Regions from separate parts of the Brachybacterium huguangmaarense genome, predicted to be linked through region 2. Evidence: riboswitches for the same ligand, from Rfam matches in the RefSeq annotation. Region 2 holds a riboswitch; the other holds the start of a gene.

Region 1 (15,777 bases), 460 kb from region 2:
CCCTCTCCACGTCGCCGCGATCTCGCTGCACACCTCGCCCCTGTCCGTTCCCGGCAGCGCCGACGCCGGCGGCATGAACGTGGTGGTGCTCGAGCAGGCCACGGCCCTCGCCCGCCGGGGGCATCGGGTCGACCTGCTGACCCGCCGGGCCGATCACGACGCCCCCGCCGTCGTCGAGGTCGAGCCGAACCTGCGGCTGATCCACCTCGAGGCGGGACCCCCGCAGCCTCTCGCCAAGAGTGACATGGAGCAGGCGATCGTCCCCTTCACCGCCTCCCTGGAGCGACTGCTCGACGCCTCCGACGACCCGTACGACGTCGTGCACGCCCATCACTGGTTCAGCGGCGTCGCGGCGCTGCCCGTGACCCGCGAGCGCGGCCTGCCGCTCCTGCAGTCCTTCCACTCGGTGGCCGCCCCGGCGGACTCGACCTCGCTCGGCGCGGGTGAGCCCGCCGAGTCGGACGGCCGGATCGCCGGCGAGCGCGCGGCCGCGACGGCCGCCGAGCTCGTGGTGGCCGTCTCCGACGCCGAGGCCGGCACGGTCCACGAGCGCTACGGCGTACCCGCGGCGAGGATGGCGGTGGTGCGACCCGGCGTGGATCCCGAGGCGTTCAGCCCGGCGGCGCCCGCGGAGATGCCCGCCGAGCCGGTGCTGCTGTTCGCGGCACGCCTGCAGCCGCTCAAGGCGCCCGACCTCGCGATCGAGGTGCTCGCGCGGCTCGAGAGCGCCCACGGCGCCCGGCTCCTGCTCGCCGGCGGCGCCTCCGACGACTTCGCCGCCTACCCCGACGAGCTCGCCCGGCAGGCAGAGCGGCTCGGCGTGCGCGACCGGGTCGAGTTCCTCGGCTCCGTCTCGCGGGCCGAGCTCGCGCATCTCATGGGCGCCGCGAGCATCCTGCTGCTGCCCAGCTGGTCCGAGACCTTCGGCCTCGTCGCCCTCGAGGCGCAGGCGTGCGGCACACCCGTCGTCGCGTGGCGCTGCGCGGGCGGGGTCGCCGAGGCCATCGGTGACGGCGGCCTCGTGCTCGACAGCCGCGACGCCGACGTCTGGGCGCACGCCGTCGAGACCGTGCTCGAGGACGCCGACGCCCGCGGACGCATGGCGCGATCGGCCCGGGCCTTCGCCGAGTCCCGCTCATGGGCGGCGAGCGCCGCCGACCTCGAGGCGGTCTACCGCCACGTCCTCGACGGCGGCCCGCTGCCGCCGTCCGCCCTCCCCCGCCTGCGGAAGGACTCCCCATGCCCGTGACGCCCACCGCCGAGCCCCGCGATCCGTGGGCCCTGCTCGATGCCGCCCGCACCGTGCTCACCGTGCACGCCCACCCCGACGACGAGTCCCTCTCGACCGGCACCCTGCTGGCCCACCTGGCCGCCCGCGGGGCCGAGGTGGTGCTCGTGACCGCGACCCGCGGCGAGGAGGGCGAGACGATCCCCGGCTCGATCCCGGCAGGGGACACCCGTCTCTTCGACGAGGTGCGGATGGCGGAGCTCGACGGCGCGGCCTCCGCCCTCGGGATCGCGCGACGGCACCTGCTGGGCACCCCGCCCGCGCTCGCCCCCGGCGCCGCGCCGCGCCGCTACCGCGACTCGGGCATGCGCTGGGTGACCCCGCAGATCGCCGGCCCCGCCGAGGGCACAGGCGACGACGCCTTCACGCGGCGCCCGCACCAGGAGGCGCTCGCCGACCTCGTGGCCGCCATCGAGCACGAGCGTCCCGACGTGCTCGTCTCGTACGACGACGGCGGCACCTACGGCCACCCCGACCACGTGCTCGTCCACCAGCTCACCGCGGAGGCCTCCGCCGCGACCGGCGTCCCCTTCGTCGAGGTCGAGAGCTACAACGAGGAGGGCCACGGATCGGCAGACGGCGTCTTCGCCCACCGTGAGCTGCCCGGGACCGCCGCCGCCGTGCGCGGCGCGCTCGACGCGCACCGCACCCAGCTGACGCTGCTGGCTCCCGACAGGCGCACCGACTCGATCGGGCTGCGCCTGAGCGGGGGCCAGGAGCACCGGCTCCCGCTCGGCGCCGGGGTGCGCGTGCACGACGCGGACTGAGAGGCCGGGCTGACAGGCCGGCCCGCCTGGCAGGCCGGCCGTGCCGCGGACGTCGCCCGGGCGGCGGCGGTCAGAAGGCCGGGACCTCGATCTCGAGCAGCACCGGCAGGTGGTCGGAGGCCTCGCGGAAGCGTTCTGCGGGCACGGAGGCGCTCTCGGTGAGAGTCCGTGCGCCGAGCACCCGCACGTCGGGCGTCGCGTAGAGCGCGTCGATGCGCCGCTGCGGTCGGCGGGCGGGGAACGTGCCGCCGTGCGCGTCGTCGCCGGTGTCCCGCGCCGCCTGACCCAGCAGGGTGCGCGCGGCACCGCTGCCCACCTCGTTGAGGTCCCCGCCGACGACGACGGGGGCGCCCGCGCCGCGCACGAGCTCCTGCACGTGGCGTGCATGCACGATCCGGTTGTCCTCCTGGAGGGCGAAGTGGATGCACGAGACGACGAGCTCGGCGCCGGGACCGGTCGACAGCCGCACCGCCGCCACCCCGCGGGGATAGGTGGACTTGCCGTCCGTGATGCGCTGGGACACCCGGTGCATGCCCGACCGCACCAGCTGGCGCGCGACCTCGTCGGTCGCGAGGATCGCGAGCCCGCGTCCGAAGCGTCCGCCGACCAGGACGCGACGGCCGATGCGTCGGGCGAACCAGTCCAGACGGGTCTGCGGCAGCACGAGCCGGGGAGCCTCCTGCACGAGCAGGATGTCGGGGGCGATGTCGCCGATGGCGGCCACGAGGGCGCCGAGGTCTCCTCGCAGCTCGCAGATGTTCCAGCTCAGGATGCGCAGCGTGCGCCGGGGCGCGGCGGCCTCCGGCACGAGGGGCGCGGCGGGCTCGTCCATCAGAGCGCGGCGAGCGGCGGCTCGCCCTCGAGCACGACGGGGGCCTCGGGGAGGGACGCGGGGACGGGGAGGTCGACGACGCGCTCGGCGAGGTTCGCGAGCTCGCTGACCTCGTAGCCGGGCCATCCGAACAGGGCGCGGCGCCACTCGGGCAGGACGGACTTGTGGCCGAGCGCCGCGCCGAGCAGGCCGCCGGCGATGCAGGCCACCGTGTCGGTGTCGTAGCCGGCGCGCACGGCGCCGTCGAGCGTGTCGGTCATCGCGGTGCGCTGGGCGAACTTGCCCTCGGGGATCGTGGGGCAGGCCCGATGGATCGCGGACCACGCGGCCTGGAAGGCGTGCACGACCCAGCCGTTGCGTCCGAAGGTCGCGGGCGGCGCCGCCTCGGCCTCCTCGATGCGCTGGGCCCACAGCTCGGCGCGCTCGGGGCTCAGGCGCACCAGTCCCACGCGGATGTCGAGCCGACCGGTGAGGATGGCGTGGCGGACCGCGAAGGTCCACAGCACGCACGCCTCCTCGACCTCCTCGCCGTAGTGGGTGAGCCGACAGATCTCGAGGACCGCCTCGTGCAGCACGTCGTCGTCGCGGTCGAGGTAGGGCAGGGCCACCACATGGGTGCGCATGAGGGAGCCGTTGCCGGCGTTCTGGGTCGACTCCTCGTGCACCGCGATCGCCGCGGCCCGGAAGTCCTGGGCGCGGGGCACCGAGCGTCCCGCCGCCTGCGCGGCGTCCGCGGCGCGCTCGACGACGTGCGAGGTGAGGGTGCCGATGTCCGGGGTGCCCTTGGACCACGAATACCATTCGCGGGCCACCTGGTCGAGGGTGGACTCGACGCGCAGGTCATGCCCGTCCGGGGTCGAGGCGGCGGCCTCGAGCAGCACGATCGCCATGGAGGTGTCGTCGGTCCACTCGCCGACCTCCCAGCCGAGGATGCCGCCGCCGGTCATCGCGACGTCGTCGGAGGCGGGGATCGGCGCCTGGAACTCGTACGGCGCGCCGAGGGCGTCGCCGGTGGCCGCCGCGACCACGCAGCCCACCGCCCGGGCACGCTGCGCGCGCACGTCTGCCGCCGCATCCCCGCGACCCTGGATCTCGCCCACCGGGTCATCGTTCCACACATCGGCGCATGCCACAGCCACGACCGCGCACCGGCCGGACGCCCGGACCGCCTCCAGGGGGATGCCGGGGCGCCCCGGTAGGCTGGAGCGGCAACGAAGGAGCCCCATGTCGACGACATCCACCCCCTCGCCCGCCGCCGATCCGGACGCGTGCGGCAGCGATCCCCACGACCACACGGGTCACGATCACGGCCCGACCGGGTCCGACATCGTCACCGGGCTCGTCCGCGGCTTCTCGATCCTCGCGCTCGTGGTCCCGGCCTTCGGCGTGATCGTGGTCCTGGCGGCGCTCGCCTCGACCCCGTCGACGCCGCTCGTGGCCCTGCTGGGCCTCGTGCTCGGCGGTCTCCAGCTCGCGTCCCTCGTCGTCACCGGCCTCGTCGTCCAGCGCGGGGACCGGCGCCTGTCGGTCCATCCCGCGCTCGTCACGGCCCGCTCGGTGCTCGACGAGATCCTGCGCCTGGCCGTCGTGCTGTGGGCGCTCGTGCTGTGGCCGGCCCAGCCCCACGGCCCCATCGGGCTGTGGATCGGCGTGGGCTGCGCCGTCGTCTGGGTCGCTCTGACCACCGCCCAGCTGGTCTCCTCGCGGCGTCGCATCGCGAGCCCGTCGGACTGGTCCCAGGAGATGGTCGCGACGCTCCTGCTCGAGAAGGTCTCGGTGGGCCGCACGATGGTCATGCGCCTGCTCGACGTGGTGGGTCTCGTCCTGTTCCAGATCGGGGCGACGGTGCTCATCACCGCCGCGCCCGTGATGGCCGTCGCGACCATCGTGCTGTCGATCGCCTCGGGCCTGTCGACCCTCATGCTCGTGCGGCGGGCGCCCTCGGACCGTCTGCACTCCGCCTGGGCCTTCGCGCCCCTGGGCATCGGTCTGCTCACCGCGGCCCTCGCCCTGCTGGCCTCGCTCTCGGTCTGAGCCGTCCCGGCCTCTCCGTCGCCCCCTCGCTCCGCCCCTCTGGAAGGACCCTCCGCCCATGTCCTCTGATGACACCACTCTCGCCGCCGGCCTCGACCGCTCCGGGGTCGATGACTCCCAGCGCCTCCAGGACGACCTGTTCGGGCACGTCAACGGCGCGTGGCTGCGCGACCACGTGATGCCCGCCGACCGGTCGAGCGACGGCGAGTTCCGGCGCCTGCGCGACCTGTCCGAGAGCCAGGTCCGCGAGATCGTCGAGGACGCGGCGAGCGCCGAGGTCCCCGCCGACCCGTCCACGCCCACCGAGCGGATCGGCGCGCTCTACCGGCTGTTCATGGACACCGAGGCGATCGAGGGCGCCGGTCGCGCCCCGCTCGAGCCGCTCCTGGACGAGATCGTCGCCCTGTCCGACCACACCGCGCTGACCCGGGCGATGGCGTCGCCCGACGCCGGCACCTCCCTGATCCACGCGTACGTGTGGACGGACGACCGCGACTCGACGCGCTACCAGGTCAAGCTGCACCAGGGCGGCCTGGGGCTGCCCGACGAGTCCTACTACCGCGAGGACCGGTACGCCGAGATCCGCGAGGCCTACGTGACCCATCTGGGCCGCCTCGCCCAGCTCGCCGCCCTGCCCGGCCGCGACGGCCTCGTCGACGGGGACGCCACCGCCCAGGCCCGCGCGGTCATGGACCTCGAGACGCGTCTGGCCGGCACGCACGTGGACGTCGTGCGGCTGCGCGACTCCGAGAAGTCCGACAACCCCATGGGCCGTGCCGAGCTGCGCGAGGCCGCACCGGGACTCGACTGGAACGCGTACATCGAGGGCACGGGCGCCGCGGCCTCGGCCTTCGAGGTCGTCAACGTCGGCCAGCCTGAGTTCCTCGCGGGCGCCGCTCCCCTGTTCGCCGACGAGCCGCTGCCCGTGCTGCGCACGTGGCTCGCGCTGCACACGGTCTCCGCGTACGCGCCGTACCTGTCCTCGGACTTCGTGGAGGCCGAGTTCGACTTCAGCGGCCGCGTGCTGTCCGGCGCCGAGGAGCTGCGCGAGCGCTGGAAGCGCGGGGTCGCGTTCGTCGAGGGCGCCGTCGGCTTCGACGTGGGCCGCGAGTACGTCGAGCGCCACTTCCCGGCCTCGCACAAGGAGCGCATGCAGGGTCTCGTGGACTCCCTGCTCGCCGCCTACCGCACGTCCATCTCCTCGCTCGACTGGATGACGCCGGCCACGCGGGACAAGGCGCTCGAGAAGCTCGAGCGCTTCACCCCCAAGATCGGCTACCCGGAGCAGTGGCGCAGCTACGACGGACTCGTGGTCGACCCCGCCGACCTCGTCGCCTCGGTGCGCGCGAGCCGGCGCTTCGACGCCGCCTACGAGTTCGGCAAGGTCGGCGGCCCGATCGACCCGTACGAGTGGCACATGACGCCGCAGACCGTCAACGCCTACTACAACCCCGGCGCCAACGAGATCGTGTTCCCGGCCGCGATCCTGCAGCCCCCGTTCTTCGACGCCGACGCGGAGGACGCCGTGAACTTCGGCGGCATCGGCGCGGTCATCGGCCACGAGATCGGGCACGGCTTCGACGACCAGGGCTCGAAGTACGACGGGGACGGGAACCTGCGCTCGTGGTGGACCGAGGAGGACCGTCGCGAGTTCGAGAAGCGCACGGCGGCGCTCATCGAGCAGTACTCGGCGCTCTCGCCGCGCGAGCTCGACGACACCCACCACGTCTCGGGCGCCCTCACGATCGGCGAGAACATCGGCGACCTGGGCGGCCTGTCGATCGCCGTCGCCGCCTACCTCTCGCACTTCGAGGGCGAGGAGCCGCCCGTGCTCGACGGCATGACCGGTCTGCAGCGCCTGTTCTGGTCGTGGGCCACGGTGTGGCGCGGCAAGAACCGGCCCCAGGAGTCGATCCGGCGCCTGGCGACCGACCCGCACTCCCCCGCCGAGTTCCGCTGCAACGTGCCGGCCGCGCACATCGACGCGTTCTACGAGGCGTTCGACGTGACCGAGGGTGACGCGATGTACCTCGCACCCGAACGCCGGGTCCGCATCTGGTGAGGCCCGCGGGCGGTAGGGTGGTCCTCGTCATCCACTGACAGGGGAGCACCACGGGGTGCTGAGAGTGCGCGAACGGCGCAGACCCTCGAACCTGATCCGGTTTGCACCGGCGTAGGGAGTCGGGATTTCTCTCGTGACGCGCCGCATGGCGGCGGGCTCTCGCGCCCGCCGTCGGCGTCGCGTCACGACCCTTCCTCGACGGAAGGAGCACATGATGACGACGACGAAGGCCACACCGCACGAGAGGACGGACCGCCGGCGCGGGTTCCGCACCGTGGACGTCACCGTCACGGTCACGATCGGGATCGCGATGGGCGTCGTGTTCCTGGGCCTGAACTACCTCTACTACCCGATCAACTCGATCACGGCGGCCTTCGCGCCCGCCGCCGGGGTCCTCGCGGGCGTCTGGTTCCTGCCGGCGATCCTGGCGGGCCTGATCGTGCGCCGCCCCGGCGCGGCCCTGCTGGCCGAGCTCATCGCCTCCTTCGTGGAGATGCTGATCGGCAACCAGTGGGGGTACACGACGATGATTTCGGGCCTCGCCCAGGGCCTCGGGGTCGAGATCGGCCTGGCGCTGCTCGCGTACCGGCGCTTCGGCATCGGCGCCCTCGCCCTCGCGGGGGTGGTCGCGGCCGGACTCGAGTGGGTCTACGAGGCCTTCGCGACGAGCGCCGTGTCCTGGGCGCTGTCCTGGAAGCTCGTCTACCTCGCGCTCATGGCGCTCTCGGGAGCCGTGATCAGCCCCCTCGTCTGCCTCCCCCTCGGGCGCCTGCTCGCCCGGACGGGCGTCCTGAACGCCTTCCCCATCGGGCGGGAGCGGGCGGCACGGGACCTCGTGTGACGACCCGTGCACGCGTCGGCGGGGCGCTCGAGGTCCATGACCTCAGCTGGCGCCCCGCCGGCCGTCGGCTGCCCACGATCGACCACCTCGACCTGCGCCTCGAGCCCGGCAGCACCGTGCTGCTGGCCGGGGCGAGCGGCAGCGGCAAGTCGACGGTCCTGCTCGCGCTCGCGGGGCTGCTCGACGACGAGTCCGGGGACCTGAGCGGGCGGGTCGACGGCTCGGCTCGGCGCGGCCTGGTCCTGCAGCAGCCCGAGCACACGGTCGTGGCCGAGACCGTCGGCCGTGACGTCGCCTTCGGCCCGGAGAACCGGTCGGTGCCGCGAGCGGAGATCTGGGAGCGGGTGCACGGAGTGCTCGCCGACCTCGTCCCCGACGTCGACGAGGCGGCCGGCCCGCTCGAGACCTCGGGCGGCCAGCTCCAGCGCGTCTCCCTGAGCGGCGCCCTCGCCCTCGACCCCGAGGTGCTGCTGCTCGACGAGCCGGTCTCGATGCTCGACCCGGCGAGCGCGCACGAGGTCCGGGAGGCCGTCGCGACCCTCGCCCGCGAGCGCACGGTCGTGATCGCCGAGCACCGCGTCGAGCCGTGGCTCGATCTGGCCGACCGGCTGCTCGTGCTGGGCCCCCAGGCCCGGATCCTCGCCGACGGCGATCCCCGCACCCTGCTCGCCGAGCAGCGCGAGACGCTGCTCGCGGCCGGGCTCGAGCTGCCCGCCCCGGCGACGGCCGCTGCGCAGGAGACGGCCGCTGCGCAGGCGACGGTCGCCGAGCCGGCGACGGCCGGGGACGCCGACGTCGCCGAGGTGCTCGCGCTCGAGGACGTCGCGGTCGTGCATCCCGACGGCACCGGCCGCCTCCTGGCCGAGCATCTCGAGCTGCACGCCCCGCCCGGCGCGCTGGTCGCGATCACGGGGCCGAGCGGCGCCGGGAAGTCGACCCTGCTGCGCCTCGTCGTCGGCCTCGACGAGCCGGCCGGCGGGACGGTGCGTCGCCCCGAGGCCCGGCGGCGGGCGATGGTGCCCCAGAACCCCGAGCACTCCTTCGTGGCCGGCACCGTGCGCGAGGAGATCCTCGCCTCGCTCTGGGTGTCCGATGCCTCGATCGCCGACCGGCTGCTCGCCGCGACCGACCTGGCGGCCCTGGCCGGCGCCAACCCGTTCACCCTCTCGGGCGGGGAGCAGCGCCGCCTCGCGATCGCGGCGGCGCTCGCCGCGCAGCCCGCGCTGCTCGTGCTCGACGAGCCGACGGTCGGGCTCGACGCCCGACGCGCGGCGGCGGTCCTCGATCTCCTCGACACCGCCCGCGCGCAGGGCTGCACGGTCGTCGCCGCGACCCACGACCCCGTCCTGGCCGCGCGCGCCGACCAGCGCGTCGAGCTGGCGGGAGGACCCGCGGCACAGCCCGCGCGCCTGCGCCGCCGGGCGGCGCCGGCGGCGCGGCTCAACCAGCTCACGATGCTCGCGATCGGGCTGCTCGCGATGATCGGCTCGTTCGCGGTCGACTCCCCCGCCGTGGGCGCGCTCGTGATGGCGCCCATCGTGGTGCTCGCGCCGCTGGCCGTCCGCTCGCTGCGCGCCGCCGCGCCCCGGGTCCTGCCGACCGTGCTCGCGATGGCGACGGTCGCGTGGTCGGTCGTGCTGCTGTCCCCCGCCTCGATCGGGAGCGCCGCTGCCTGGGAGCTCGCCGCCCGGGAGGCCCTGCGGATCGGGGCGCTCGTGCTGCCCGGCGTGCTCATGCTCGGCAGCCTCGACCCCACCCGGCTCGGCGACGCCCTGGGCCAACGGGCGCATCTGCCCGCGCGCATCGTGGTCGGCTCGACGGCGGGGTTGGCCCATCTCAGCACCTTCCGTCGCAGCTGGAGGATCCTCATGGAGGCGCGACGGCTGCGCGGCCTCGCCCCGCGATGGAGCCTGCGCCCCTACGCCTCGGCCACGCTCGGCATGCTCGTGACCGCGATCCGCTCGGCGACCGTGCAGGCGATCGCGATGGATGCGCGCGGCTTCGCGACCGCCCACACCCGCACCTGGGCGATGCCGAGCCCCTTCACCGCGGCCGATGCGGTGGGCGGCGCGGTCGGTCTCGTCCTTCTCGTCTGGCCCTGGATCGCCCGCGCTCTCGTCGGCTAAGGCTTGAAAAGGTCTCTTTCGAAAGATATCTTTCGATACATGTCGACTCGCCCTCCCGCCCCGCCTGCCATCGTCGAGGACCACGGCCTGCCGCTGCGGAGCCTGCAGCGCCCCGATCAGCTGCGGGCGCTGGCGCATCCGCGCCGGCTGCAGATCATGGACCTGCTGATCGCCGAGGGACCGTTGACCGCGAGCGAGTGCGCCGCGGCCCTCGGCGACTCGGCGGCGTCCTGCTCGTACCACCTGCGCCAGCTGGCGCGGTTCGGGTTCGTCGAGGAGGCCGAGGGCGGTCACGGCCGCAGCCGTCCGTGGCGGTGGGTCGCGCTCGGCACCCGGATCGACGCCGGGGACAGCCCCGCCGAACGGTCGGCCGCAGAGGCCCTCGAGGCCGTCGTCGAGGCCGGCAAGATCGACCGCATCCGCGCGTACCAGCAGCACCGGTCGAGCGAGCCGTGGCGGACGTCCGCGTCCTCGTCGTCCTGGTCGATCCGGATGACCGAGGCCGAGCTGCAGGGTCTGTCATCCTCCATCGCCGCACTCCTCGCCCCGCTGCAGCAGCGCACCTTCGCCGGGGAGGCGCCGGAGGGGTCCCGGGTCGTCGACGTCCTCGCCTACCTGATGCCCCGTCCCGACCGGCACGCAGCCGAGGGCCCGACCACGGACGATGAGCCGGCCGCGGAGGCGCCGGGCGGTGACGGACAGACCCATGCGTGAGGTCTTGCGGCGTCGCGACGTCCGCCTCCTGCTCGCCAGTCAGACCCTGTCCATGTTCGGCGACTGGACGCTGCTGCTGGTCTTCGGCATCTGGGCCAAGACCCTGACCGGCAGCAACGCCATCGCCGGCATGACCGTGCTCGCCATGGCGGCGCCCGGGCTGCTCGCCCCTCTCGCCGGAGTCCTCGTCGACCGCCTGCCCCGCCGGACGGTCATGATCACCGTCAAGCTGATCAGCGCCGCGGTCGTCTGCACCCTGTGGTTCGTCGACGGGCCCGACCGGCTGTGGCTGCTGTTCGCGGTCGCGATGTGGTACGGCCTCAGCACCATCATCTTCAACGCCGCCATGACCGGTCACGTGCAGGCGACGCTCCCGATCGACCAGGTCGGCCCCGTCAACGGCCTGCTGGCCACGGTCAAGCAGGCCCTGCGGCTGATCGGGCCCATCATCGGCGCCGGCCTGTTACGTCACGCTCCTCCAGCGCCGCACCCCGAACGCGGTGATGGGACGTGCCGCCGCCGGCTACGACATGCTCGCCTCCGTGCCCACCACCGCCTCCATCGCCGCCGGCGCCGTCCTCGTCGCCGCCTGGCCCTACCAGGCCATCCTCGCGCTCAGCGCCGCCGGATGCGCGGCCGCCGCCGTGGTCCTGATCGCCGTCACCGCCCGGCGTGCGCGCATCACCCCGTGGCCGATCTCCCCGGTGGGCCCGTCCGACGCCGCGACCACCGATCCCGGGACGGGCCGGTTCGCCGCCAGCTGAGCGGTCGGCGGTCTGCCGGCGGGCGCCGCCTGTGCGCCGTCGCAGGATGCTGTCGCTAGCCTGGGTCGGTGACCTCGAACAACGCCTCCCCCGCAGACGACGATGCCGTGGCCCTCGCGCACTCCCTGTTCGACGCGTGCCGCCGCGGCGACGCCGCCGGAGTCCTGCCCTATCTCGACGCCGGGGCGCCCGCCACGATGCGCGACGCCGACGGCAACTCGCTGCTCATGCTCGCGGCCTACCACGACCACCCGGAGCTCGTGAGGGCTCTCGCCGAGCGCGGAGCGGACGTGGACCAGCTCAACGACCGCGGCCAGAGCCCTCTCGCCGGGGCCGCCTTCAAGGGGTACGACGCGGTGGCACGGGTGCTGCTCGACGCGGGCGCGGATCCCGAGCTCGGCACGCCGAGCGGACGGGAGACCGCCGCCTTCTTCGGGCGCGAGGCCATCGCGGCGATGATCGAGGAGCGTCGCGCCCGACCGTGACCGGGGCCCCTCAGGGGCGCAGCACCATCGCGACGTGCTCGATGCCGGCCTCGAGGAAGATGCCGCCGACCGTCTCGAAGCCCATCGAGCCGTACCACTGCTCGAGGTACGCCTGGGCGTCGATGCGGATCTCGAGCCCGGGGCCCTGCTCGCGGCAGACGTCGAGGGCGGCCTGCATGACGCGTCGGCCCGCCCCGCCGCGGCGCCGGTCCCCCGCGACCACGACGCGACCGATCCGCATCGCGTCACGGTCGGCGAGGACCCGCGCCTGGGCGATCACGCGTCCGGTCCCGTCGCCGCCTTCGGACGTCCGCTCCTCGAGCCAGACCAGGATCGTCGTGTCCTCGAGCTCGCGCCCGTCGAGATCCTCGTCCGTCGCGTGCTGCTCCATGGTGAAGACGCGCTCGCGCAGCTGCAGGATGCGGTAGAGCGTGCGCGGGTCGATCTCGCGCAGCGGGGCGCGACGCACCACGATCTCGGACGGCACGGCGGACGGATGACTGGCACGGGGCTCGGAGCTGGGCACCTGCTCACCCTACGGCGCGTCGACCGGTCCCCTCGGCCCCGGTCTGCGTCCCGGACGCCGAGAGCGTCCGGGCGAAGTCCTCCATGGCTGCGCGCCACGCCGCGACCATGCGCGGACCGCCGTGCCCCTCGTCCTCGACCACCACGAGGCGGCTCGCGGGCCATGCGCGATGCAGCTCCCAGGCGGTGACGAGCGGGCCGGAGACGTCGCGCCGACCGTGGATCAGCACGCCCGGGAGGTGGCCGATCCGATCCATGCGGGAGAGCAGGCCGCCCTCGGGCCCGAAGCCGTCGTGGGCCCAGTAGTGGGTGACCAGCCGGGCGAAGCCGAGGGCGAAGCGCCGCTCCTGCTCGGACAGGCTCTCGGCGGGGCGGGCGGGGCCGCGCACGTCGCCGGTGCCGATCCGGATGTGCTCGTCCTCCCAGGCCATCCATGCAGCCGCGGCCCTCTCCTCGAGGTCGCGGTCGCCGCATGTGAGCAGACGCCGGTACGCCTCGACGATCCGCACCCGTCCCGGGGAGCGGTCGTGGCGGTCGAACTCCCCGTGCCGCTCGGCGAACGCGGCGAAGGCGTCCCAGGCCTCGGGGTAGATCGCCCCGACGTCCTCGGTGATCCAGTCGACCTCGCGGCGCGACGTGCTCGTGACGGCCATCAGCACGATCCCGAGCACGCGATCGGGGTGGGCCTGGGCGTAGGCGATCGCGAGGGTCGAGCCCCACGAGACGCCCTGCACGATCCACGCCTCGACCCCGAGGGCCTCGCGCAGTCGCTCGATGTCCGCGATCAGGTGCGCCGTGGTGTGGACGGCGAGGTCGACGCCCTCCTCTGCGGCGCTCGGGGTGCTGAGACCCGCGCCGCGCTGGGAGAAGCCGATGATCCGGCAGCGCTCCGCGGGAGCCTTGCGGCGATACCCGCTCGTGAGGCGGCCGCCGGGACCGCCGTGCAGATAGAGGGCGGGGACGCCGTCGGGGGCGCCGGAGACCTCGTAGTGCAGACGCTGGCCGTCGCCGACGTCGAGCATGCCCTCCTCGAGGAGGGGTGCGGGCTCGGGCTCGGGCTCGGGGAGGGAGGGTAGCGTCGGGGCATCGTCCATGGGGCGAGAGCCTACTGAGCCCGGCATGCCGATCCGTCTCACCTCGGCCCGATGCTCGGCCGGATCGCCCCGCTCCCGAAGGAGGCCCCCATGTCCCGATCGCATCCGTCCCGCTCGCTCCTGCCCCGCGCCCGTCACCTCGTGCCGACCGGCCTGCTCACCGCCGCCGCGGCGGCCGCGGGCACCGTCGCGACCCGGCAGGGCGTCGACTCCGACTGGTTCGAGCGTCTCGACAAGCCCGACTTCTTCCCGCCCCGCTGGGCGTTCCCGGTCGCCTGGACGGCGCTGTACGCCGACATCGCCGCCACGAGCGCCGCGGCCCTCGACGAGCTGCCCGAGGAGGAGCGGCGTGCGCTCTGGCGTGCCCTGACGGTGAACCTCGGGCTCAACGCGGCCTGGTGCTGGGTGTTCTTCGCCCGGCGCGAGGTGGCGCTGTCGGTCCCCGTCGTCGCGGCGCTCACCCTCTCGAGCGCCGGCCTGGTGCGGCGCGTCGGCCGGGCCCGGCGGCGCTACGCCCTCGCCCTTCTGCCCTACCCGGCCTGGTGCGCGTTCGCGACCGCGCTGAGCGGGGCCATCTCGGCCCGCAACCCCGAGGACTGAGACCCGACACGGCGCGGGGGCCCTCGGGCCGTCCCGCCCGGTCAGCGCCTCGTCGAGCCCGCCTCACCGGGCCCGACGGATCGAGGGCCGCACGGACCGAGCCCTCCACCGATCGAGGGCCACGCGAATCGAGATCGCGCTTTCCGGCGGAATTGTCGTCGAATTCCGCCGGAAGACGCGATCTCGATGTGTCCGCGCAGGTGAAGCGTCCGGGGGCCCGGCGATATCGATCGGCGCCCCGTCGCCTCAGTCCCCCGCCGTCCCGCTCCCGAGGCCCTCGCCGGGGAGCGCCCACGCGGCCGCGGGGTGCTCGCGCGACCAGACGGCCCGGCGCGAGCGCACGCTCTGGCAGCGGGGGCACCAGAACACGGTGCGCCCGGCGAGCTCGGCGGAGCGCACGGTCGTCGCGCACAGGCGGCACGGCAGCGTCTGACGGTGGTAGACGTAGAACGACTTCTCGCGCGGCACCACCGCGGGATCGTCGTCGCCGTTCTGCCGGGTCCCGCGGGAGCGTTCGACGATGCGCGCCTCGATGTCGCGGTGCTCCGGCTCCGTCGTGACGATCCGGCCGGTGCGGGCGCCGTAGTCCATGAGCGCCGACAGGTCCTCCCAGATCCCCTCGACGAGCGAGGCCGTGAGGTGCTCCCCCGGCACGAAGGGGTCGAGGCGGGCGCGGAACAGGGCCTCGGCGCGGTAGATGTTGCCCGCCCCTGCGATCACGTCCTGGTTCATGAGCAGCACGCCGATGCCGCTGCGCGAGCGTCGCACCTTCTGCACGAAGCGCGACGGATCGGCGTCGCGCCGCAGGGGGTCGGGCCCCAGGCGCGTGAGGAGCGCCTCGCGCTGCGTGGCGTCGTAGAGCTCGCATGCGGTGGGCCCCGTCAGATCGGCGAGCCCGTCGGGGCCGGCGATCCTCACCCGCACGGTCGCGCGCGGCACGAGACGCCGCCAGTCCTGCTCGACGTCGAGATCGCCCTCGACCTCCCCGACCCGGCGTCGCGGCGCCCCGATCGCGGGGGCCGACGCGAAGCCGGCGTCGCCGGCGAAGGTCCACGAGCCGTACAGGCCCAGATGGACGTGCACGAACGAGACGGCGGGATCGGTCAGAGCCGTGTCCGCCGAGGGGGCGAAGCCGAGCAGCAGGTGCTTGCCGACCGCCTCGGCCTCCACGAGCACCTGCCCGTCGAGGCGCTCGGCCTCGGCGGCGAAGCGGCCCTGCGGGCTCGAGACCCGGACCCGCCGACCCCCGAAGCCCTGCTCGAACGCGTCGGCGAGGCGATGGACGGTGTGCCCCTCAGGCACGGGCCCCGTACCCGCCGGTCTCCTCGTACCGGGCGATGAGGCCGATGCGCCGCACGTGGCGCTCGTCGCCGCTGAACGGCGTCGCGAGGAACAGGTCGATCAGGTGCTCGAGCTCGTCCTCGCTGTGCTGGCGGGCGCCCACGGAGATGACGTTGGCGTCGTTGTGCTGGCGGGCCAGGGTCGCCGTGTCCTCGTTCCACACGAGGGCGGCGCGCACCCCCTTCACCTTGTTCGCCGCGATCTGCTCGCCGTTGCCGCTGCCGCCGATCACGATGCCGAGGGAGCCGGCGTCGGCGACGACGCCCTCGCCGACGGCCGTGCAGAACGGCGGGTAGTCGTCGAC
Region 2 (15,777 bases):
CCGGATCGGGATCGAGGGCACCTACAAGCCGTACGCGTACCACGACGACTCCGGCACGCTCGTCGGCTTCGAGAAGGACATCGCCGACGCCATCGCCTCGGGGCTCGGCGCGACGCCCCAGTTCATCGAGACCGAGTGGGACTCCCTCATCGCGGGGCTCGACGTCGGCAAGTACGACATCGTCATCAACAACGTCGGCATCACCGAGGAGCGCGAGAAGAAGTACCTGTTCTCCGAGCCGTACGCGAAGGTGTCGGGGCGGGTCGCCGTGGCCAAGGACTCCGACATCCAGACCCTCGCCGACGTCAAGGGCCGCACCGCCGCCCAGACCGCGACGAGCAACTGGGCGCAGGCGATGACCGACCTCGGCGCCCAGATCCTGCCCGTGCAGGGCTTCGCCGAGGGCGTCGAGCTGGTGGTCCAGGAACGCGCCGACGCGATCGGCAACGACCTCGTCTCCTTCACGACCTACCTCCAGGAGCAGCCCGACGCGAACATCCGCCTGCTCGACGAGGAGCTGCCCACCGACTCCGTCGTCGGCGTGATCATGCCCAAGGGCCAGGAGGACCTGCAGGCCAAGATCGACGAGATCCTCGACGGCATGAAGTCTGACGGCTCCCTCTCGGCGATCTACCAACAGTGGGTGGGCACCGACCTGACCCCGCAGGGCTGATCGGGCATGGTCCGCGCCCTCGAGCTCTGGGTGGGCTCGCTGCCGCGCCTGCTGGAGGCGACCATCTCGGTCACCGTCCCGCTGTCGCTGCTCTCCTTCGCGATCGCGCTCGTGCTCGCGGTGGTGGTCGCGCTCGTGCGCCTGTACGGGCCGCGACCGCTCGCCGGGATCGCCTGGCTGTACGTGTGGATCTTCCGCGGGACCCCGCTCGTGGTGCAGCTGTTCATCGTGTTCTTCGGCCTCCCCAACGTGGGCGTCGTGCTGCCGGCCTTCGCGGCCGCGGTGGTGACGCTCGCGCTCAACACCGGCGCCTACGCCTCCGAGGCGATCCGCGCCGCGATCCTGTCGATCCCGCGCGGTCAGTTCGAGGCGGCCCAGACCCTGAACCTGTCCCGCCGCGCGACGTTCTTCCGGGTGGTCGCGCCGCAGGGGTTCCGGATCGCCCTGCCGCCGCTCACCAACGACTTCATCGACCTGGTCAAGGGCACGTCGCTCGTGTTCGCCATCACCATCGTCGACGTGTTCCAGGTGGGTCGGCAGATCGCCGCCTCGACCTTCGAGCCGCTCATCCTCTACGTCGAGGTCGCGGCGATCTACCTGGTCATCGTGTCCCTGCTGAGCATCCTGCAGGGCTGGCTCGAGAAGAGGGTGTCCCGCCATGTCCGCACGACCTGAGAGCCCCGGCGCGGCCGGGGCGCGCCCGCCGCTCGTGCTGCGCGGCATCCGCAAGACCTTCGGGCCGCTCGTGGCACTCGACGACGTGTCCCTCGAGATCCCGCGCGGCAGGACCACCGTGCTGCTCGGGCCGTCCGGGTCGGGCAAGTCGACGCTGCTGCGCTCGATCAACCTGCTCGAACGCCCCGATGCGGGCACCCTCGACTTCGGCGACGGCGCCGTGACGCTCGGCGGACGGCTGACCGGGCGCACCGTGCGGGCCGTGCGCGGCCGCTCGACCATGGTCTTCCAGCAGTTCAACCTGTTCCCCCACCTCACGGCGCTCGGCAACGTGACCCTCGCCCCGGTCAGCACGCGCGGCCTGCCGCGGGCCGAGGCGGAGGAGCTGGGACGGACGCTCCTGGCCAAGGTCGGGCTCGCCGCCAAGGCCGACGCCTACCCGGACCGCCTCTCGGGCGGTCAGCAGCAGCGGGTCGCGATCGCCCGGGCGCTCGCGATGGAGCCCGACGTGCTCCTGTTCGACGAGCCCACCTCCGCGCTCGACCCCGAGCTCGCCGCCGAGGTGGTCGAGGTGCTCGCGGACCTCGCCCAGGAGGACCGCACGCTCGTGGTCGTCACCCACTCGCTCGCCTTCGCCCGCCGCGTGGCCGACAAGGTCGTGTTCCTCGAGGACGGGCAGGTGCTGCTCGACGGCGGCCCCGCCGACTTCTTCGAGAGCAGCGACGAGCGGCTGCGCCGCTTCCGCGAGGTCGTCGCCTCGGTCTGAGCGCCCACGCCCTCCAGGCACGGATCAGGCCCTCCCGATACGATGGAGACGCCCGGGGCGCGGTCGCACGACCGCCGCTCCGCACGCGCTCCCTGACGTCCCGGCCCCTAAGGAGGAGCCTTGGCTCGCCACAACATCGTGTTCGGCAAAGACCGAGCATTCACATCCAGCGGCTATGCGGGCTTCTCCGGCTCCCAGGTCGACGACCGGTCGCAGGGCGGCTACGGCCAGGCCGGCTACGGCCAGCAGGCGCCCGCCCAGCGAGGCTACGGACAGCCCTACCCGGCGCAGCCGGGCCACGGGCAGCAGGCGCCCGCCTCCCGCGACGACCTCGAGGCGCTGTACGCCCGTCCCGCCGCGACCGGCTACGACACCGGGCGCATGACCATGCGCGACGCCCTCAACGCGATCACGGCCACGCTCGGCACGATCATCGTGGTCGGCTTCGCGGTCGCCCTGCTGCCGGTCGTGCTCGGCGCGGTCGCCGGCTCCGAGGGCGAGGTGGCGGGCGTGGGCCTGGCCTCGACCGCCATGTTCATCGGTCTCCTCGGCGGCACGGTCCTGGCCCTCGTCAACATCTTCAAGAAGAACCCGTCGCCCGCGCTCGTGATCGCCTACGCCGCCTTCGAGGGCCTGCTCCTCGGCGGCATCTCCGGCGTCATCGACTACTCCTACTCGGGCCCGAGCGTCGCCCTGCAGGCCGTCGGCGGCACCCTCGCGGTCGCCGGCACGGTGCTCGTCCTGTTCCGCGCCGGGGTGCTGCGCACCTCGCCGCGCCTGACCAAGATCTTCATGATCGCGATGATCGGCTACCTCGTGTTCGGCGTCGTCAACATCGGGGTCATGATCGCGACCGGCACGAGCCTGCGCGACGGGCTGCTGGGCCTCGCGATCGGCGCGATCGCCGTGGTCCTCGCGTCGTACTCGCTCGTGATGGACTTCGAGGACATCACCCACGGCGTGAAGAACGGCGTCCCGCGCCGCATGGCCTGGCGCTGCGCCTTCGGTGTGGCCGTCACCCTGGTGTGGATGTACCTGGAGATCCTGCGCATCCTCGCGATCCTCCGCAACAACTGACATCAGATCCACCGGAACGGGTCCGAGCGCCGCGAGGCACCGGGCCCGTTCCCGCACGAGAGAGACAGGGATGGACGCCGCCTGGCACTGGATCTCTGCGCACGGGGTCACGCTGGCCAGCTCGATCCTGCTCGTCATCGACGTGGCCCTGCGCGTCCTCGCGGTCTTCGTGGTGCCCCGCAATCGGCGCCCCGGCTCCGCGATCGCCTGGCTGCTCGCGATCATGGTCTTCCCGCTCGTCGGCTTCCCGCTCTACCTCATGCTGGGCAAGGCGCAGCTGCCCCGCAAGCGCCGTGAGAAGCAGCGGCTCGTCAACCGCCTCATGCACGAGCGTGCCGAGGAGATCCCCGACTCCGACCTCGATCAGGGCAGCCCCAGCTGGCTCCAGTCCGCGGTCGCCCTCAACCGGAACCTGGGCGCCTTCCCGCTCACGGGCAACAACTCCGTGGACCTGCACATCGACTACGACCTGACGATCGAGGAGATGGCGCGGGACATCCGCACGGCCGAACGCAGCGTCAACGCGGTCTTCTACACGATGGGCCTCGACGCGGTCACCGCCGACTTCTTCCGCGCCATCGGCGAGGCCGCGGACCGCGGAGTGACGGTCCGCCTGCTCTACGACTACTGGGGCTCGGCGGGCCACCGTCGCCCCTACAAGGCGATGCAGCGCTTCCTCGACCAGCACGGCATCGAGCACTACCCGGCGATGCCCATCAAGCCGTTCGCCGACGGCGCCTTCCAGCGCCCGGATCTGCGCAACCACCGCAAGATCCTCGTGATCGACGGGAAGGTGGGATGGCTGGGCAGCCAGAACGTCATCTCGCGCGACTACGACAAGCGCTCCAACATCCGTCGCGGCCTCCGGTGGCAGGAGACGATGGCCCGCATCACCGGGCCCATCGTCTCGGAGATGAACCTGCTGTTCGCGACCGACTGGTACTTCGAGTCCGACGAGATCCTCGCCGAGGCCGAGCTCGTCCATCCGCAGCCCGACACGGCCGGCGAGCTCGAGTGCCAGATCGTGCCCTCGGGTCCCGGCTTCGTGCTCGAGAACAACCTGCTGCTGTTCGACCAGCTCTTCTACTCCGCCGCCGAGCGGATCGTCGTGGTCTCGCCGTACTTCGTGCCCTCGGAGTCGATGCTGTACGCGCTCATCACCGCGGCCGGGCGCGGCGTCGACGTCGAGCTGATCGTCTCCTCGACCGCCGACCAGTTCCTCGTGGGCCACGCCCAGCGCTCGTACTACGAGGAGCTCCTCGTCGCGGGCGTGCGCATCCAGCTCTACGAGGAGCCCTACATCCTGCACGCCAAGCACGTCACGATCGACGACTTCGTGACCGTGATCGGCTCGTCCAACATGGACATCCGCTCGTTCCTGCTCGACATGGAGTCCTCGCTCATGATCGGCGGCAGCGACTTCATGCAGCAGATGCGCGACGTCGAGGCCGTCTACCGCGAGCGCAGCACCCGGCTCGACCTCGAGACCTGGCGACGCCGGCCGTTCCTCGCGCGCTCGCTCGACGACATCTGCCGGATGGCCTCCTCGATCGTGTGAGCGCTGCGGGGCTCAGCCGACGACCTGCAGGGAGTCCAGGATGTCCTGGAGCTCCTGCATGTGGTCGGGGTGGTCGGCCGCGACGTCCGAGACCACGGCGCTCGGGCCGCCCGGGGTGTCGACCACGATCGAGGTCACGCGCGACTCGTCGGTCGTCTTGAGCCCGGCGTCGAAGTGGTAGGTGGCCTGCACGATCCACCCCGGCGTGCCGTCGACCGTGGTGGCCTCGGTGCGGTAGTCCGTGACGGTGGGGGTGTCCCCGAAGTAGTCGATCAGGCCCGCCGACGTCACGTAGCACTGGAAGATCGTGACGGCCGCCTGCTCGGCCCCGGGGTAGTCGCCCTCGGCCTGCGGCCAGGTCACGCGGCCCACGTTCACGACCGAGTACCAGCTGCCCTCGACGTTGCGCGCGTACCCGGCCGCGTCGGTCATGTAGGCGAGGTCCCCGCTGCCCCAGTTGAAGGTCCACGTCGAGGGGCGCGTGTACTCCAGGCCCCCGCCGCGCACCTTGCCGGCGGGCTGGGCGGAGGTGGACTGCTGCGGCAGCACCGTGCAGTCCGACGTCGGCGCCTGCGTGAAGATCGGCGGCGGCGGCGCGAGATCGGGGTCGTTGGGGTCCGGGACGTACTCCGACTGGCCGCTCGCGGTGCCCGTCGCGGGCTCGGCGTAGTCGGTGTCGTCGCCGAAGGCGTCGCGGAAGAGGGTCTGGGACAGGACCAGGGCGACGATCGCGATGATCGCGACGCTCGCGCCGATCACGGTGAGGATCATGGCGCGGGACCGCGAGCGCGAACGCTCGTCGGGCACGGGCGCCTGGGCGGGCGTGCGAGGCGGCGGGGTCGCGAAGTCGGGCAGGCCGGGGTCCGACGGCTCGTCGTGCCGCTCCGGATCCGCCATGTCGCGCCCCCTCCTCGGTGTCCGGCGCCGATTCTCGCACAGGCCGCCTGAGCCCCCGCCCGCTTGCTAGGGTCATGGACGTGACACGGGGTGCCGTCCCGCCGGACGGCTGAGAGCACACCCGTCGAACCTGATCTGGTCAGCACCTGCGAAGGGATCGTCACGATGAACGCATCGTCCGCCGCCTCACTCCTGCCGTCCGCCGGCGCGCCGTCCTCCGGGGCGCCATGGATCGCCTGCCTGGGCCGCGTGCGCGAGGCCGCGCCGCTCGTCCACTGCCTCACCAACACCGTGGTCCAGCAGATCACGGCGAACGCCCTGCTCGCGGCGGGCGCCTCGCCGGCCATGGTCGACCATCCCGAGGAGGCGCCGCTGTTCGCGGCCGCCGCGAGCGGGGTGCTCGTCAACCTCGGCACCGTCTCGCCGCATCAGGTCGAGGCGATGCCGCGCGCCGCGCGCGCCGCGGCCGAGAGCGCGACGCCCTGGGTGCTCGACCCCGTCGCCGTGGGCGGCCTGCCCGTCCGCACCCGCCTTGCGCACACCCTGACCGCGATCGGCCCCACCGCGATCCGGGCGAACGCCTCGGAGGTGCTCGCCCTCGGCGGCGTCGGCGACGGCGGCCGCGGGCCCGACTCGACCGCCACGCCTGACGTCGCCCTCGACGCCGCCCGCGCCCTCGCCCGGGACACCGGTGGCGTGGTCGCCGTGTCGGGGGAGCGCGATCTCGTCGTCTCGGCGGGGCGCACCACCTGGATCACGGGCGGCGACCCTCTCCTGACGCGCGTGACGGGCACCGGCTGCGCGCTGGGCGCGATCACCGCCGCGGTGCTCGGCGCATGCCCGGCGGCGGACCCGCACGACGCCGTGGTCGCCGCGCACGCCCTCGTGGCCGCGGCCGGGTCCCGCGGCGCTCACGGCGCGACCGGGCCGGGCTCGTTCGCCGTGGCCTGGCTCGACGCCCTCGGCGCCCTCGCGCCCGACGACGTGGTCGCCGCGGTCCTCGTCGAGGAGTCCTGAGGTGCGCGGGGCCCTCGAGCTGGCCCGTCGCACCGACTGGACCGTCTACCACGTGACCGACACCGCCCTCTCGGGCGGCCCCGACCGGGTGCCCGCGATCGCGGCCGCGGCCGTGCGGGGCGGCGCCGGCGCGATCCAGGTGCGGGACAAGCGCGCGGGTGAGATCGAGATCGCGCGCCTCGTCCGCGCCTGCCGCGCCGCGATCGCGGACGCGGTCGGGACCGAGGCCGCGGGCAGGGTCCGGCTGTTCGTCAACGACCGGGTCGACGTCGCCGTCGGCGAGGGCTGCCACCTCCACATCGGGCAGGACGACGCCGACCCCGTCGAGGCCCGCCGCGCGCTCGGCGACGACCTCCTGCTCGGGCTCTCGGTCTCGACGCCCGCGCAGGCGGCCGCGGCCGTGACCGCCGGTCTCGCCGACGTGCTCGGCATCGGCCCGGTCCGCGCCACCGACACCAAGCCCGATGCGGCCGCCCCGCTCAGCGTGGCCGGCGTCGCCGCGTGCGTGCGAGCCCTCGAGGCGGCCGCGGCGCGCCCGGCCGCCGTCGCCATCGGCGGCATCGACGTCGAGCTCGCGCACGCCCTCGGCCCCACCGGCATCGACGGGATCTGCGTCGTCTCCGCGATCGCCGTCGCCCCGTCCCCGGCCGATGCCGCCCGCACCCTGGGAGAGGCCCTGAGGTCCGGGCGCGACAGTCGCCCGGATGACCACCTCCCCGAGCCGTCGGACCCGACGGCCCCCACCCGCTGAGGCCACGCCTCACCGACCGAAGGATCCGCGCATGCGACCGCCCACAGCCCTCTCGATCGCCGGCACCGACCCCAGCGGCGGCGCCGGCATCCAGGCCGACCTCAAGACCTTCACGGCGCTCGGGGTGTACGGCACGAGCGCAATCACCGCGCTCGTCGCCCAGAACACCCAGGGCGTGCAGGAGGTGCGCGACGTCGACGCCGCCTTCGTCCGCACCCAGGTGGACAGCGTCATCGACGACATCGTCATCGACGCGACCAAGATCGGGATGCTCGGCACCGCTGCCGTCGTGGAGGCGGTCGCCGACATCGTCGGCGCCCGCGGCGCCGACCTCGGCACGATCGTGCTCGATCCCGTGATGGTCGCGAGCAGCGGCGACCCGCTGCTGTCCGCGGAGGGGGCCCAGGCGCTGCGCGAACGACTGCTCCCGCTCGCCCACGTGCTCACCCCGAACCTGCCCGAGGCGGCGCATCTGCTCGGCGAGGCCGTCGCCGCCGACGTCGAGGAGATGCGTGCCCAGGCGCTGCGGCTGCATGCCCTCGGCGTGCCCGTCGTGATCCTCAAGGGGGGCCACCTCGGCGGCGACGAGGTGGTCGACGTCGTCGTGCACCCCGGCGGCACCGACCTGCTGCGCGGCCGCCGCGTGCCCACCCGCAACACTCACGGGACCGGCTGCACCCTGTCCTCCGCGATCGCGGCGCAGTACGCGCGCATCGCCGAGTTCTCGCGCGCGGGCGAGCTCGGGGAGATCGGCGACCGCGGCGCCCAGGACGACGACCTCACCGTCATCGCCTCGGCCCGTGAGTTCCTCGCGAGCGCGCTCGACAACGCCGTGGACTGGGAGCTCTCGCGCCACCCCGAGACCGGCCACGGGCCCGTCAACCACCTCATCACGCTCGCCGAGGACTGAGGGAGCCCCCGATGGACGACGCCCTCGACACGATCGAGCCCGTCGGCCCCGTGACCCGGCGGCTGTGGGACGCCACCGCCGCGACCCGCGCCCGCATCGACGAGCTGGAGTTCCTGCGCACCCTCGCGAGCGGCACCCTCGCCCCCGAGGCGTTCGTGCGCTACCTCCAGCAGGACACCCTGTACCTCGCCGACTACCGGCGCGCCCTCGCGATGCTCGCGGCACGTGCCGACGACCCGGCCGCGAGCGGGCTGTGGGCGGCGAGCGTCGCGGAGGCCGTCGCCGAGGAGGGCGTCCTGCACGCCGCCCTGCTCGCCGACGAGCGCCTCGCGCCCCACGTCGAGACCGAGCCCGAGGCCTCCCTCGTGACGCGTGCCTACGCCTCGTCCCTGCTCGCGGCCGCCGCCTACGAGCCCTACCCGGTGGGGGTGGCCGCGGTGCTGCCCTGCTACTGGGTGTACGCCGAGGTGGGGACGCGCCTGGCCGCACAGGCCGCGGGCGTCGGAGCCCATCCCTATGCGACGTGGGCCGCGGCGTACGGCGATCCCGCGTTCGTCGACGTCGCCCGCCGCGCCGTCGCCGAGCTCGAGCGGGTCGGCGCCGGATGCGACGCGCCGCTGCTGGCCCGCGTCGAGCGCGCCTTCGCCGACGCGACGCGGTTCGAGGAGCTGTTCTGGGCCTCGGCGGCTGCGGGAGAGAGCTGGTCGCGCTGAGGTCCGGCGCGCGCCTGCGGGAAAAGGTAGCCATATGGTCGGGCGAGGCCCCCACAGGGGTCGGCTGACCATATGCCTACCTTTTCCCGCAGCACGGCCTCAGCGGATCCCTCGGAGACGCTGAACGGGACGGCGGACGGGGCCCGCAGGGGCTCGCCCAGCCACAGACGCCCGCTGTCAGCAGAACCCCCGCCGCCCGGCCCGAATCCGTCAGGGCAGGAGGCCGAGCGCGTCCTTGACGGCGAGGACCCGCGTGACCGACTCGCGCACCCGCTCGGCGTGGGCCTCGTCGGCCTGGGCCCAGGCCACGATCGCGTCGGCCAGCGTTTTCGCGAGGCCGGGGTCGGCCGTCAGCACGACGTCACCGCCCGCCTCGAGGAAGCGCGTCGCGCGCTCGCCGACCGGCACGTCCTGGACCGCGGCCGCGGCCCCGATGTCGTCGGTGACCGCGAGCCCCGAGAAGCCGAGGTCGCTGCGCAGCAGGTCGGTGACGATGGCGCGCGAGAACATCGCGGGCGCCTCGGCGTCGAGACGCGGGTAGCGGGCGCTCGAGAGCATGACGATCCCGGCTCCGGCGGCGATGCCGCTGCGGAAGCCCTCGAGCGACGTCGAGTCGGCGTCGGTCTCGCGGTCGGTGATCCCGGAGGTCGAGACGTCGGTGTTGCCGGTGACGCGGCCCAGGCCCGGGAAGTGCTTGAGCGTGGCCTGCACCCCGGCGCCCGTCAGGGCGGCCACGGCGGCCTCGACGCACGCGGCGACCTCGGCGGGATCGGTGCCGAAGCCGCGGCCGAGCGCACCGATGGGAGCGTTGTCCTCGCCCACCTCGGGGTCCACCACGTCGGCCACGGGGGCCAGGTCGACCCCGATCCCGAGGGTCCTGAGATCCTCGCCGATCGACCCGTACGCCGTGCGCACGGCGTCGACGCCCTGCGTGCCGAGGTCCTCGGCCGAGGCCGTGCGGCGCGCCGCGTCGCCGCGCAGCATCCGGATCTTGCCGCCTTCCTGGTCGACGGCCAGGAGCGGGCCGACGCCCGCCTCCGCCTCGGAGGCCGCGGTCCGTGCCCCGTCGAGCACATGACGCACCGCGTCGGCCGACTCCCACGTGCCGAGCAGGAACATGCCGCCCGCACGGGCCTCGGAGAACGCCGCGTCGGGGAGGGAGTCGCCCGCCCGCACGCCGACCCACAGGAGCTGACCGGCGAGCTGTCGGGCGTCGAACGACGAGACCAGCTCGGCGAGGCGATCGGGCGTCGGGCTCGCGCTCGCCGTAGCGCCCCCGCCGTCCGAGGCGGAGCCCGCAGCGGACGCCGACGACGAGGCGGTGCCGGAGGAGCCGGCGGAGCACGAGGCGGCCGCCGCCGCGGTCGGGACGGCGGCCAGCGCGGACAGCAGGGTTCGACGACGCATCCGTCCAGTCTGGCACGGGCGGGAATCCCGCCGCGGGCTGTCGGGCGCCCCCGCTAGGGTGGCTCATGACGTCACCGCCGCCGGAGACGGACGCGGTCTCGTCGGGTGCGCCCGCGGGGCTCGCCGCGATCGACGGGCCCCACGGCGGCCCGGCTGGACACGACAAGGAGCTCCTGGACCGATGACCGAGCACAACGCCCCCGTCCCGCCCGCCGGGCTCCCCGCTCCCGACGGCTCGAGCGACCCCTGGCAGTGGCTCGAGGACGTCACGGGTGAGGACGCCCTGGCATGGGTGCGCGAGCGCAACGCCCGGGCCGAGGCCGAGATCGACGCCGACGGGCTCTCGGCGACCCTGCGCGACGAGATCCTCGCGATCCTCGACGCGACCGACCGGATCCCCGCCGTCGTCAAGCGCGGCGAGCACCTCTACAACGTCTGGACCGACGCCGAGCACGAGCGCGGTCTGTGGCGGCGGACCACCGTCGAGTCCTACCGCACCGACGACCCCGTCTGGGAGGTGCTGCTCGACGTCGACGCCCTCAACGAGACCGAGGGCGAGGACTGGGTGTGGCACGGCGCCCAGCTCCTGCGCCCCGCCGAGGGCGAGCCCTACCGCCGGGCCCTCGTGAACCTCTCCCACGGCGGCTCCGACGCCGACGTCACGCGCGAGTTCGACCTCGAGGCCAAGGACTTCGTGCCCGCCTCCGAGCACGCGTTCGAGCGGCCCGAGGCCAAGGGCTCGATGTCCTGGATCGACGAGGACACCGTGTGGGTGTCGACCGACTTCGGCGACGGCACGCTGACCACCTCCGGGTATGCGCGCCAGGTGCGCCGCTGGCGCCGCGGCCAGGCGCTCGCCGACGCCGAGCTCGTCTTCGAGGCCGACGGGACCGACATGCTCGCCGCCGCCCACCACGACTCCACCCCCGGCTGGGAGCGCGACTGGATCATCCGGATGCGCGCCTTCTACGACTCCGAGGAGATTCTCGCCCGTCCCCGCACGGGGACCCCGGCCGAGGGCGAGGCCGGCGAGCACGCCGACGCCCTCGAGCTCGTGCCGCTCGACGTCCCGCGGGACCTCGAGACGACCGCCCACCGCGACCTCGTGTACTTCCTGCCGCGCAGCGACTGGGCAGTCGAGGACGCCGTCTACCCGGCCGGCTCGCTCGTCGTCGGCGACCTCGAGGAGTACCTGCGGGGCGAGCGTCGCCTGACCGTGCTGTTCGAGCCGACCGCCTCGACCTCGCTCGCAGGTCTCACCGTCACCCGCAACGTCCTCGTGCTCACGATCCTCGAGGACGTCGTGCACCGGCTCGAGGCCCACCACCGCGACGCCGACGGCCAGTGGGTCCGCGAGGACCTCTACCCGGACCTGCCGGGCTCCCTCGCCGTCGCGGCGGTCGACGCCGACGAGTCCGACGAGGTGTGGGTGACGTCGACCGGCTTCCTCGAGCCGACCGCGCTGCGCCTGGGCGACCTCGCGGGCATCGTCCGCGGGGAGGGCGCCGGGGAGCTCGAGACGATCAAGACCGCGCCGGCGCGCTTCGCCGCCGAGAGGCTCGAGGTCACCCAGCACTTCGCGACGAGCGACGACGGCACCCGCATCCCGTACTTCCAGATCGGTCCGGTCGACGCGCGCCCGGCCGAGCAGTCGCCCACCCTGCTGTACGGCTACGGCGGCTTCGAGATCTCCCAGACCCCCTCCTACCTCGGCGCGGTCGGCAAGGCGTGGCTCGAACGCGGCGGCACGTACGTCGTCGCCAACATCCGCGGCGGCGGGGAGTACGGGCCCGCGTGGCACCAGGCGGCCCTGACCGAGAACCGGCACCGCGCGTACGAGGACTTCTCCTCGGTGGCCCGGGACCTCGTCGAGCGCGGCGTCACGACGCCGCAGCGTCTCGCCGTGCGCGGCGGCTCGAACGGCGGCCTGCTCACCGGCAACATGGTCACGCAGTACCCGGAGCTGTTCGGCGCCGTGATCGTGCAGGTCCCCCTGCTCGACATGAAGCGCTACTCGCACCTGCTGGCGGGGGCCAGCTGGATGGCCGAGTACGGCGACCCCGACACCGACGACTGGGACTTCATCCGCACCTTCAGCCCGTACCACCTGTTGCGCGAGGGCGTGGACTACCCGCCGACGTTCGTGCTCACCTCGACCCGCGACGACCGCGTCCACCCCGGCCACGCCCGCAAGTTCACCGCTGCGATGGAGTCCCTCGGTGCGGACGTGCGGTCATGGGAGAACATCGAGGGCGGCCACGGCGGCGCCGCGAGCAATGAGCAGGCCGCTCGCATGAACGCGCTCATCTACGCCTTCCTGTGGCACACCGTGGGGAGCGGCGTGCGATGACGAGCTCGGCGCGCCCGGGCGTCCGACCGCCCCTGGCCGACATCGCGGACCGGGCCGGACAGGACGACCTGCTGCAGATCCGCAACGACCTGATGACGGTCTACCGGCGGATCGACGAGGACGACGACCGGCTGTTCCCCCTGCGCTACGCCCGCGCCGGGGCCATCGAGCAGGGCAGGCACGGGCGGCGCATCGAGGACGCCGAGGCCGAGCTGCCGCCGATTCTCATCATCCCCGACGGGCCCGCCCTCGCCTCCGTGCTGCCCTACGACGTGCTGCGGCGCATGATGACCCAGCGCGGCCTCGACGTCATCATGGTCGAGCACCGCGGCGTGGGCCTCTCCCGCCTCGACGCGGAGGGGCGCGATCTGCCGCGCGCGTCGATGCGCCTCGAGAACGTGCTCGGCGACCTGCTCGCCGTGCTGGACCATGCCCAGGTCGATCGCGCCGTCGTCTACGGCGTCGGGTACGGCGGCTACCTCGCGCAGCTGCTCGCCGCGCTGCACCCGCAGCGCGTGCACTCCCTCGTGCTCGACTCGCCCCTGACCGGTCCCGACGACGAGGTCGCGAGCCAGCGGCGGTTCCGGGCCCTGTACTGGGACGGGGCCGACGAGCGGACCGACTCGATCGCGCGCGTCGTGCGCCGTCTCGTGCACGAGGGGGTGCTCGACGGCCGACGGGCGGGACCGGTGCTGCTCGCGGTCCACGAGTACGGCGGTCCCGACGCCGTGCGCGACCTCGTCGACCTGCTCGCCCAGGGCCGGGGCAGCCTCACCTGGACGTCCGTGCGGGAGGTGCTCGCGCAGGAGTGGCTGCGGACCACCCCGTACGTGCAGGAGAACGACCTGGTCTCCCGCATCTCGCGCACCGAGCTCGGCCTGGGCTCCCATGCCGACGGGGGAGACCTCGACCCCCTGCAGCTGACGGCCCAGCACCCACCGGACCCCGAACCCTTCACGGGCCAGCCCTACGATCTGCCCGAGCTCTCCCGGGGCATCACGGCGCCCACGCTCGTGCTGTCGGGATCCACCGACCTGGTCACGCCGCCCGCCCTCGCCGAGGCCCTCGCGGCGCGCATCGACGGCGCCCGTCTGCTGCGCCTGCCCGGGCTGCGGCACTCGATCCTCGACGCACACCCGTCGGTCGCCATCATCGCCGCCTGGTGGTCCGCGGCCGGCTGCGCCGACCTGCTGGCCGACCGCGGCCCCGAGCTCGCGGCCCTACCGCGGGCCTCGCTCAACCGCGTGGTGGGGGAGGGCCTGCGCCTCGCCCTGCGCGCCGAGCGGCTGTCGCCGTGGGGGCTGCGCCTCGCCTCGGCCCGCTTCCGCCGCCTCGAGGCGGACGTCGACCCGCAGGGGCGCCGCGCCCGCCGCTCGCGCGCCCTGTGAGGCGTCGCGACGCCGTCAGCCCCCGCTGTCGGGGGAGCGGCACGCGACCGTGAACCCGCCGTCGTCGTACGTGACGACGAAGGTGCCGGCCGCCTGGCCGTAGTGCTCGTCGGCCCACTGCGCCGGGTCGGCGGGTGGCCCCGGGCTCCACGAGAAGGCGTACGCGTCCACCACGACGCACCGGGGCACGCGCGCGTTGGGGCCGTGGACCCACTGCACGTCGTGGTCGGGGACGAGCGGCGCGAGCAGGGGGATGTCGGCGGCGACGACCGCTCCCTCGGGCACGGCCTCGATCGCCCCGGCCGCCGGTGCCGCCCGCCACGTCGTCTCCCACGAGGAGGGCTTGGCGAGGGCCGCGAGCGGCATCGAGCCCGCGAGCACGAGCGTGACCGCCGCGCTCGCGCCGACCGCGATCATGCGGGTGGGACGGCGGAGACGCGGGGCGACGTCGAGCAGCGCGGCGAGCGCGATCGGCATCAGGATCGCGTTGTAGTGCCAGTACCAGGTCCAGTAGAAGTCCACCGTGCCGGTGAAGCGCCAGGCGAGGGTGGGCAGCATGAGCGCGATGAGCCCCGAGCGCAGGCCGATCACCCCGGCCGCGAGCATCAGCATGAGCACCGTGATCCACTTGGTGCCCGGGACGAACACCTCCCACAGCGAGCCGAGGTTGCCGGTGTAGTCGTACTGCCCCTGGGTGTTGAGCAGCGGCAGCAGGACGAACGTGGACAGCACGAACCAGCCGGCCCCCCAGCAGGCCAGCCCGATCCCCTCGAGCCGGTAGCCGCGGGCGCGCACGGCCACGAGCACGCCGAACACGGCGACCGTGAGGCCCAGGTCCTCCTTGACGAACACGAGCGCCGCCGCCCACAGGCAGGCCGCGAGGACCCGGCCGCGCAGGAACCGGGTCAGGGCGAACGCCATGATCGGCACCGCGAACGCGATCTCGTGGAACTGGACGTCCTGCGCGGCCTGCAGGCCGAAGGAGAACACGTAGGCGGCCCCGGCGATCGTGCCGAGCACGGAGCCCAGGCGCTCCATCGCGAGGCGCGTGAGCGGGATCGCAGAGATGCCGAACAGGAGCGCCTGGGCCCACAGCAGCGCGAGACCCGAGGGCCATATCCACCACACGGGGGCGAGCAGCACGAGGATCGGATGGAAGTGATCGCCGAGCAGGTTGACGCCGTCGCCCTTGATGGGCACGACGGGCGCCTGGAGGTGGGCGTAGTCCTTGGCGAGCTCGGAGAAGATGCCGAGGTCCCAGCTGGGCGTGACGAGGTTGCGCCACTGCAGGGTCGACAGGGTCCCGTACAGCAGGACCGCGAGCACGGCGAGGGCGACGGGGGCGATCAGGCGCGCGCGGGCGCCGCGCCGACGATGGGTGGGCTCGCGCGGGCTCGCGGGGGCGTCCGCGGCGGGAGCGGCGGAACCGTTCTCGGAGGAGCTCACGGGGGAAGGGTATAGCGTGCGCCTCCGCCCCGGCCGGGGCGGTCCGGGCGCCGCGGTCCGGGGGCGGAGCGCCGATGCTCAGGACTCGAGCGGCCAGCCCTTCGCGGCGAGGCGTGAGGCCACCCGGTCGAGCTCGTGCTGCGTGGGCT

Evidence for each region. A riboswitch is a leader RNA that binds a small molecule or an ion and turns the genes downstream of it on or off. The one in region 2 is predicted to bind thiamine pyrophosphate.
Region 1: linked by a shared signal. The riboswitch ahead of BRM3_RS14335 (ECF transporter S component) and the one ahead of thiM (hydroxyethylthiazole kinase) in region 2 are both predicted to bind thiamine pyrophosphate.

Annotation. Positions count from the first base shown of each region.
Region 1 is NZ_CP107020.1:3,100,940-3,116,716, forward strand. It holds gene BRM3_RS14305 (glycosyltransferase) at 1-1,249, shown strand, start outside; gene BRM3_RS14310 (PIG-L family deacetylase) at 1,240-2,055, shown strand; gene BRM3_RS14315 (endonuclease/exonuclease/phosphatase family protein) at 2,126-2,887, opposite strand; gene BRM3_RS14320 (ADP-ribosylglycohydrolase family protein) at 2,887-3,987, opposite strand; gene BRM3_RS14325 (hypothetical protein) at 4,112-4,921, shown strand; gene BRM3_RS14330 (M13 family metallopeptidase) at 4,980-6,983, shown strand; TPP riboswitch at 7,013-7,118, shown strand; gene BRM3_RS14335 (ECF transporter S component) at 7,198-7,824, shown strand; gene BRM3_RS14340 (ATP-binding cassette domain-containing protein) at 7,821-9,950, shown strand; gene BRM3_RS14345 (ArsR/SmtB family transcription factor) at 9,990-10,664, shown strand; gene BRM3_RS14350 (MFS transporter) at 10,657-11,487, shown strand; gene BRM3_RS14355 (ankyrin repeat domain-containing protein) at 11,497-11,913, shown strand; gene BRM3_RS14360 (GNAT family N-acetyltransferase) at 11,924-12,439, opposite strand; gene BRM3_RS14365 (alpha/beta hydrolase) at 12,444-13,532, opposite strand; gene BRM3_RS14370 (TspO/MBR family protein) at 13,623-14,132, shown strand; gene BRM3_RS14375 (Fpg/Nei family DNA glycosylase) at 14,379-15,434, opposite strand; gene BRM3_RS14380 (ribose-5-phosphate isomerase) at 15,427-15,777, opposite strand, start outside.
Region 2 is NZ_CP107020.1:323,999-339,775, reverse strand. It holds gene BRM3_RS01625 (transporter substrate-binding domain-containing protein) at 1-673, shown strand, start outside; gene BRM3_RS01620 (amino acid ABC transporter permease) at 680-1,348, shown strand; gene BRM3_RS01615 (amino acid ABC transporter ATP-binding protein) at 1,332-2,114, shown strand; gene BRM3_RS01610 (Bax inhibitor-1/YccA family protein) at 2,235-3,191, shown strand; gene cls (cardiolipin synthase) at 3,262-4,749, shown strand; gene BRM3_RS01600 (hypothetical protein) at 4,762-5,646, opposite strand; TPP riboswitch at 5,723-5,821, shown strand; gene thiM (hydroxyethylthiazole kinase) at 5,812-6,663, shown strand; gene BRM3_RS01590 (thiamine phosphate synthase) at 6,665-7,414, shown strand; gene thiD (bifunctional hydroxymethylpyrimidine kinase/phosphomethylpyrimidine kinase) at 7,446-8,324, shown strand; gene BRM3_RS01580 (thiaminase II/PqqC family protein) at 8,336-9,037, shown strand; gene BRM3_RS01575 (glycoside hydrolase family 3 N-terminal domain-containing protein) at 9,248-10,444, opposite strand; gene BRM3_RS01570 (prolyl oligopeptidase family serine peptidase) at 10,626-12,794, shown strand; gene BRM3_RS01565 (alpha/beta fold hydrolase) at 12,791-14,182, shown strand; gene BRM3_RS01560 (DUF2079 domain-containing protein) at 14,198-15,628, opposite strand; gene BRM3_RS01555 (DUF3349 domain-containing protein) at 15,707-15,777, opposite strand, start outside.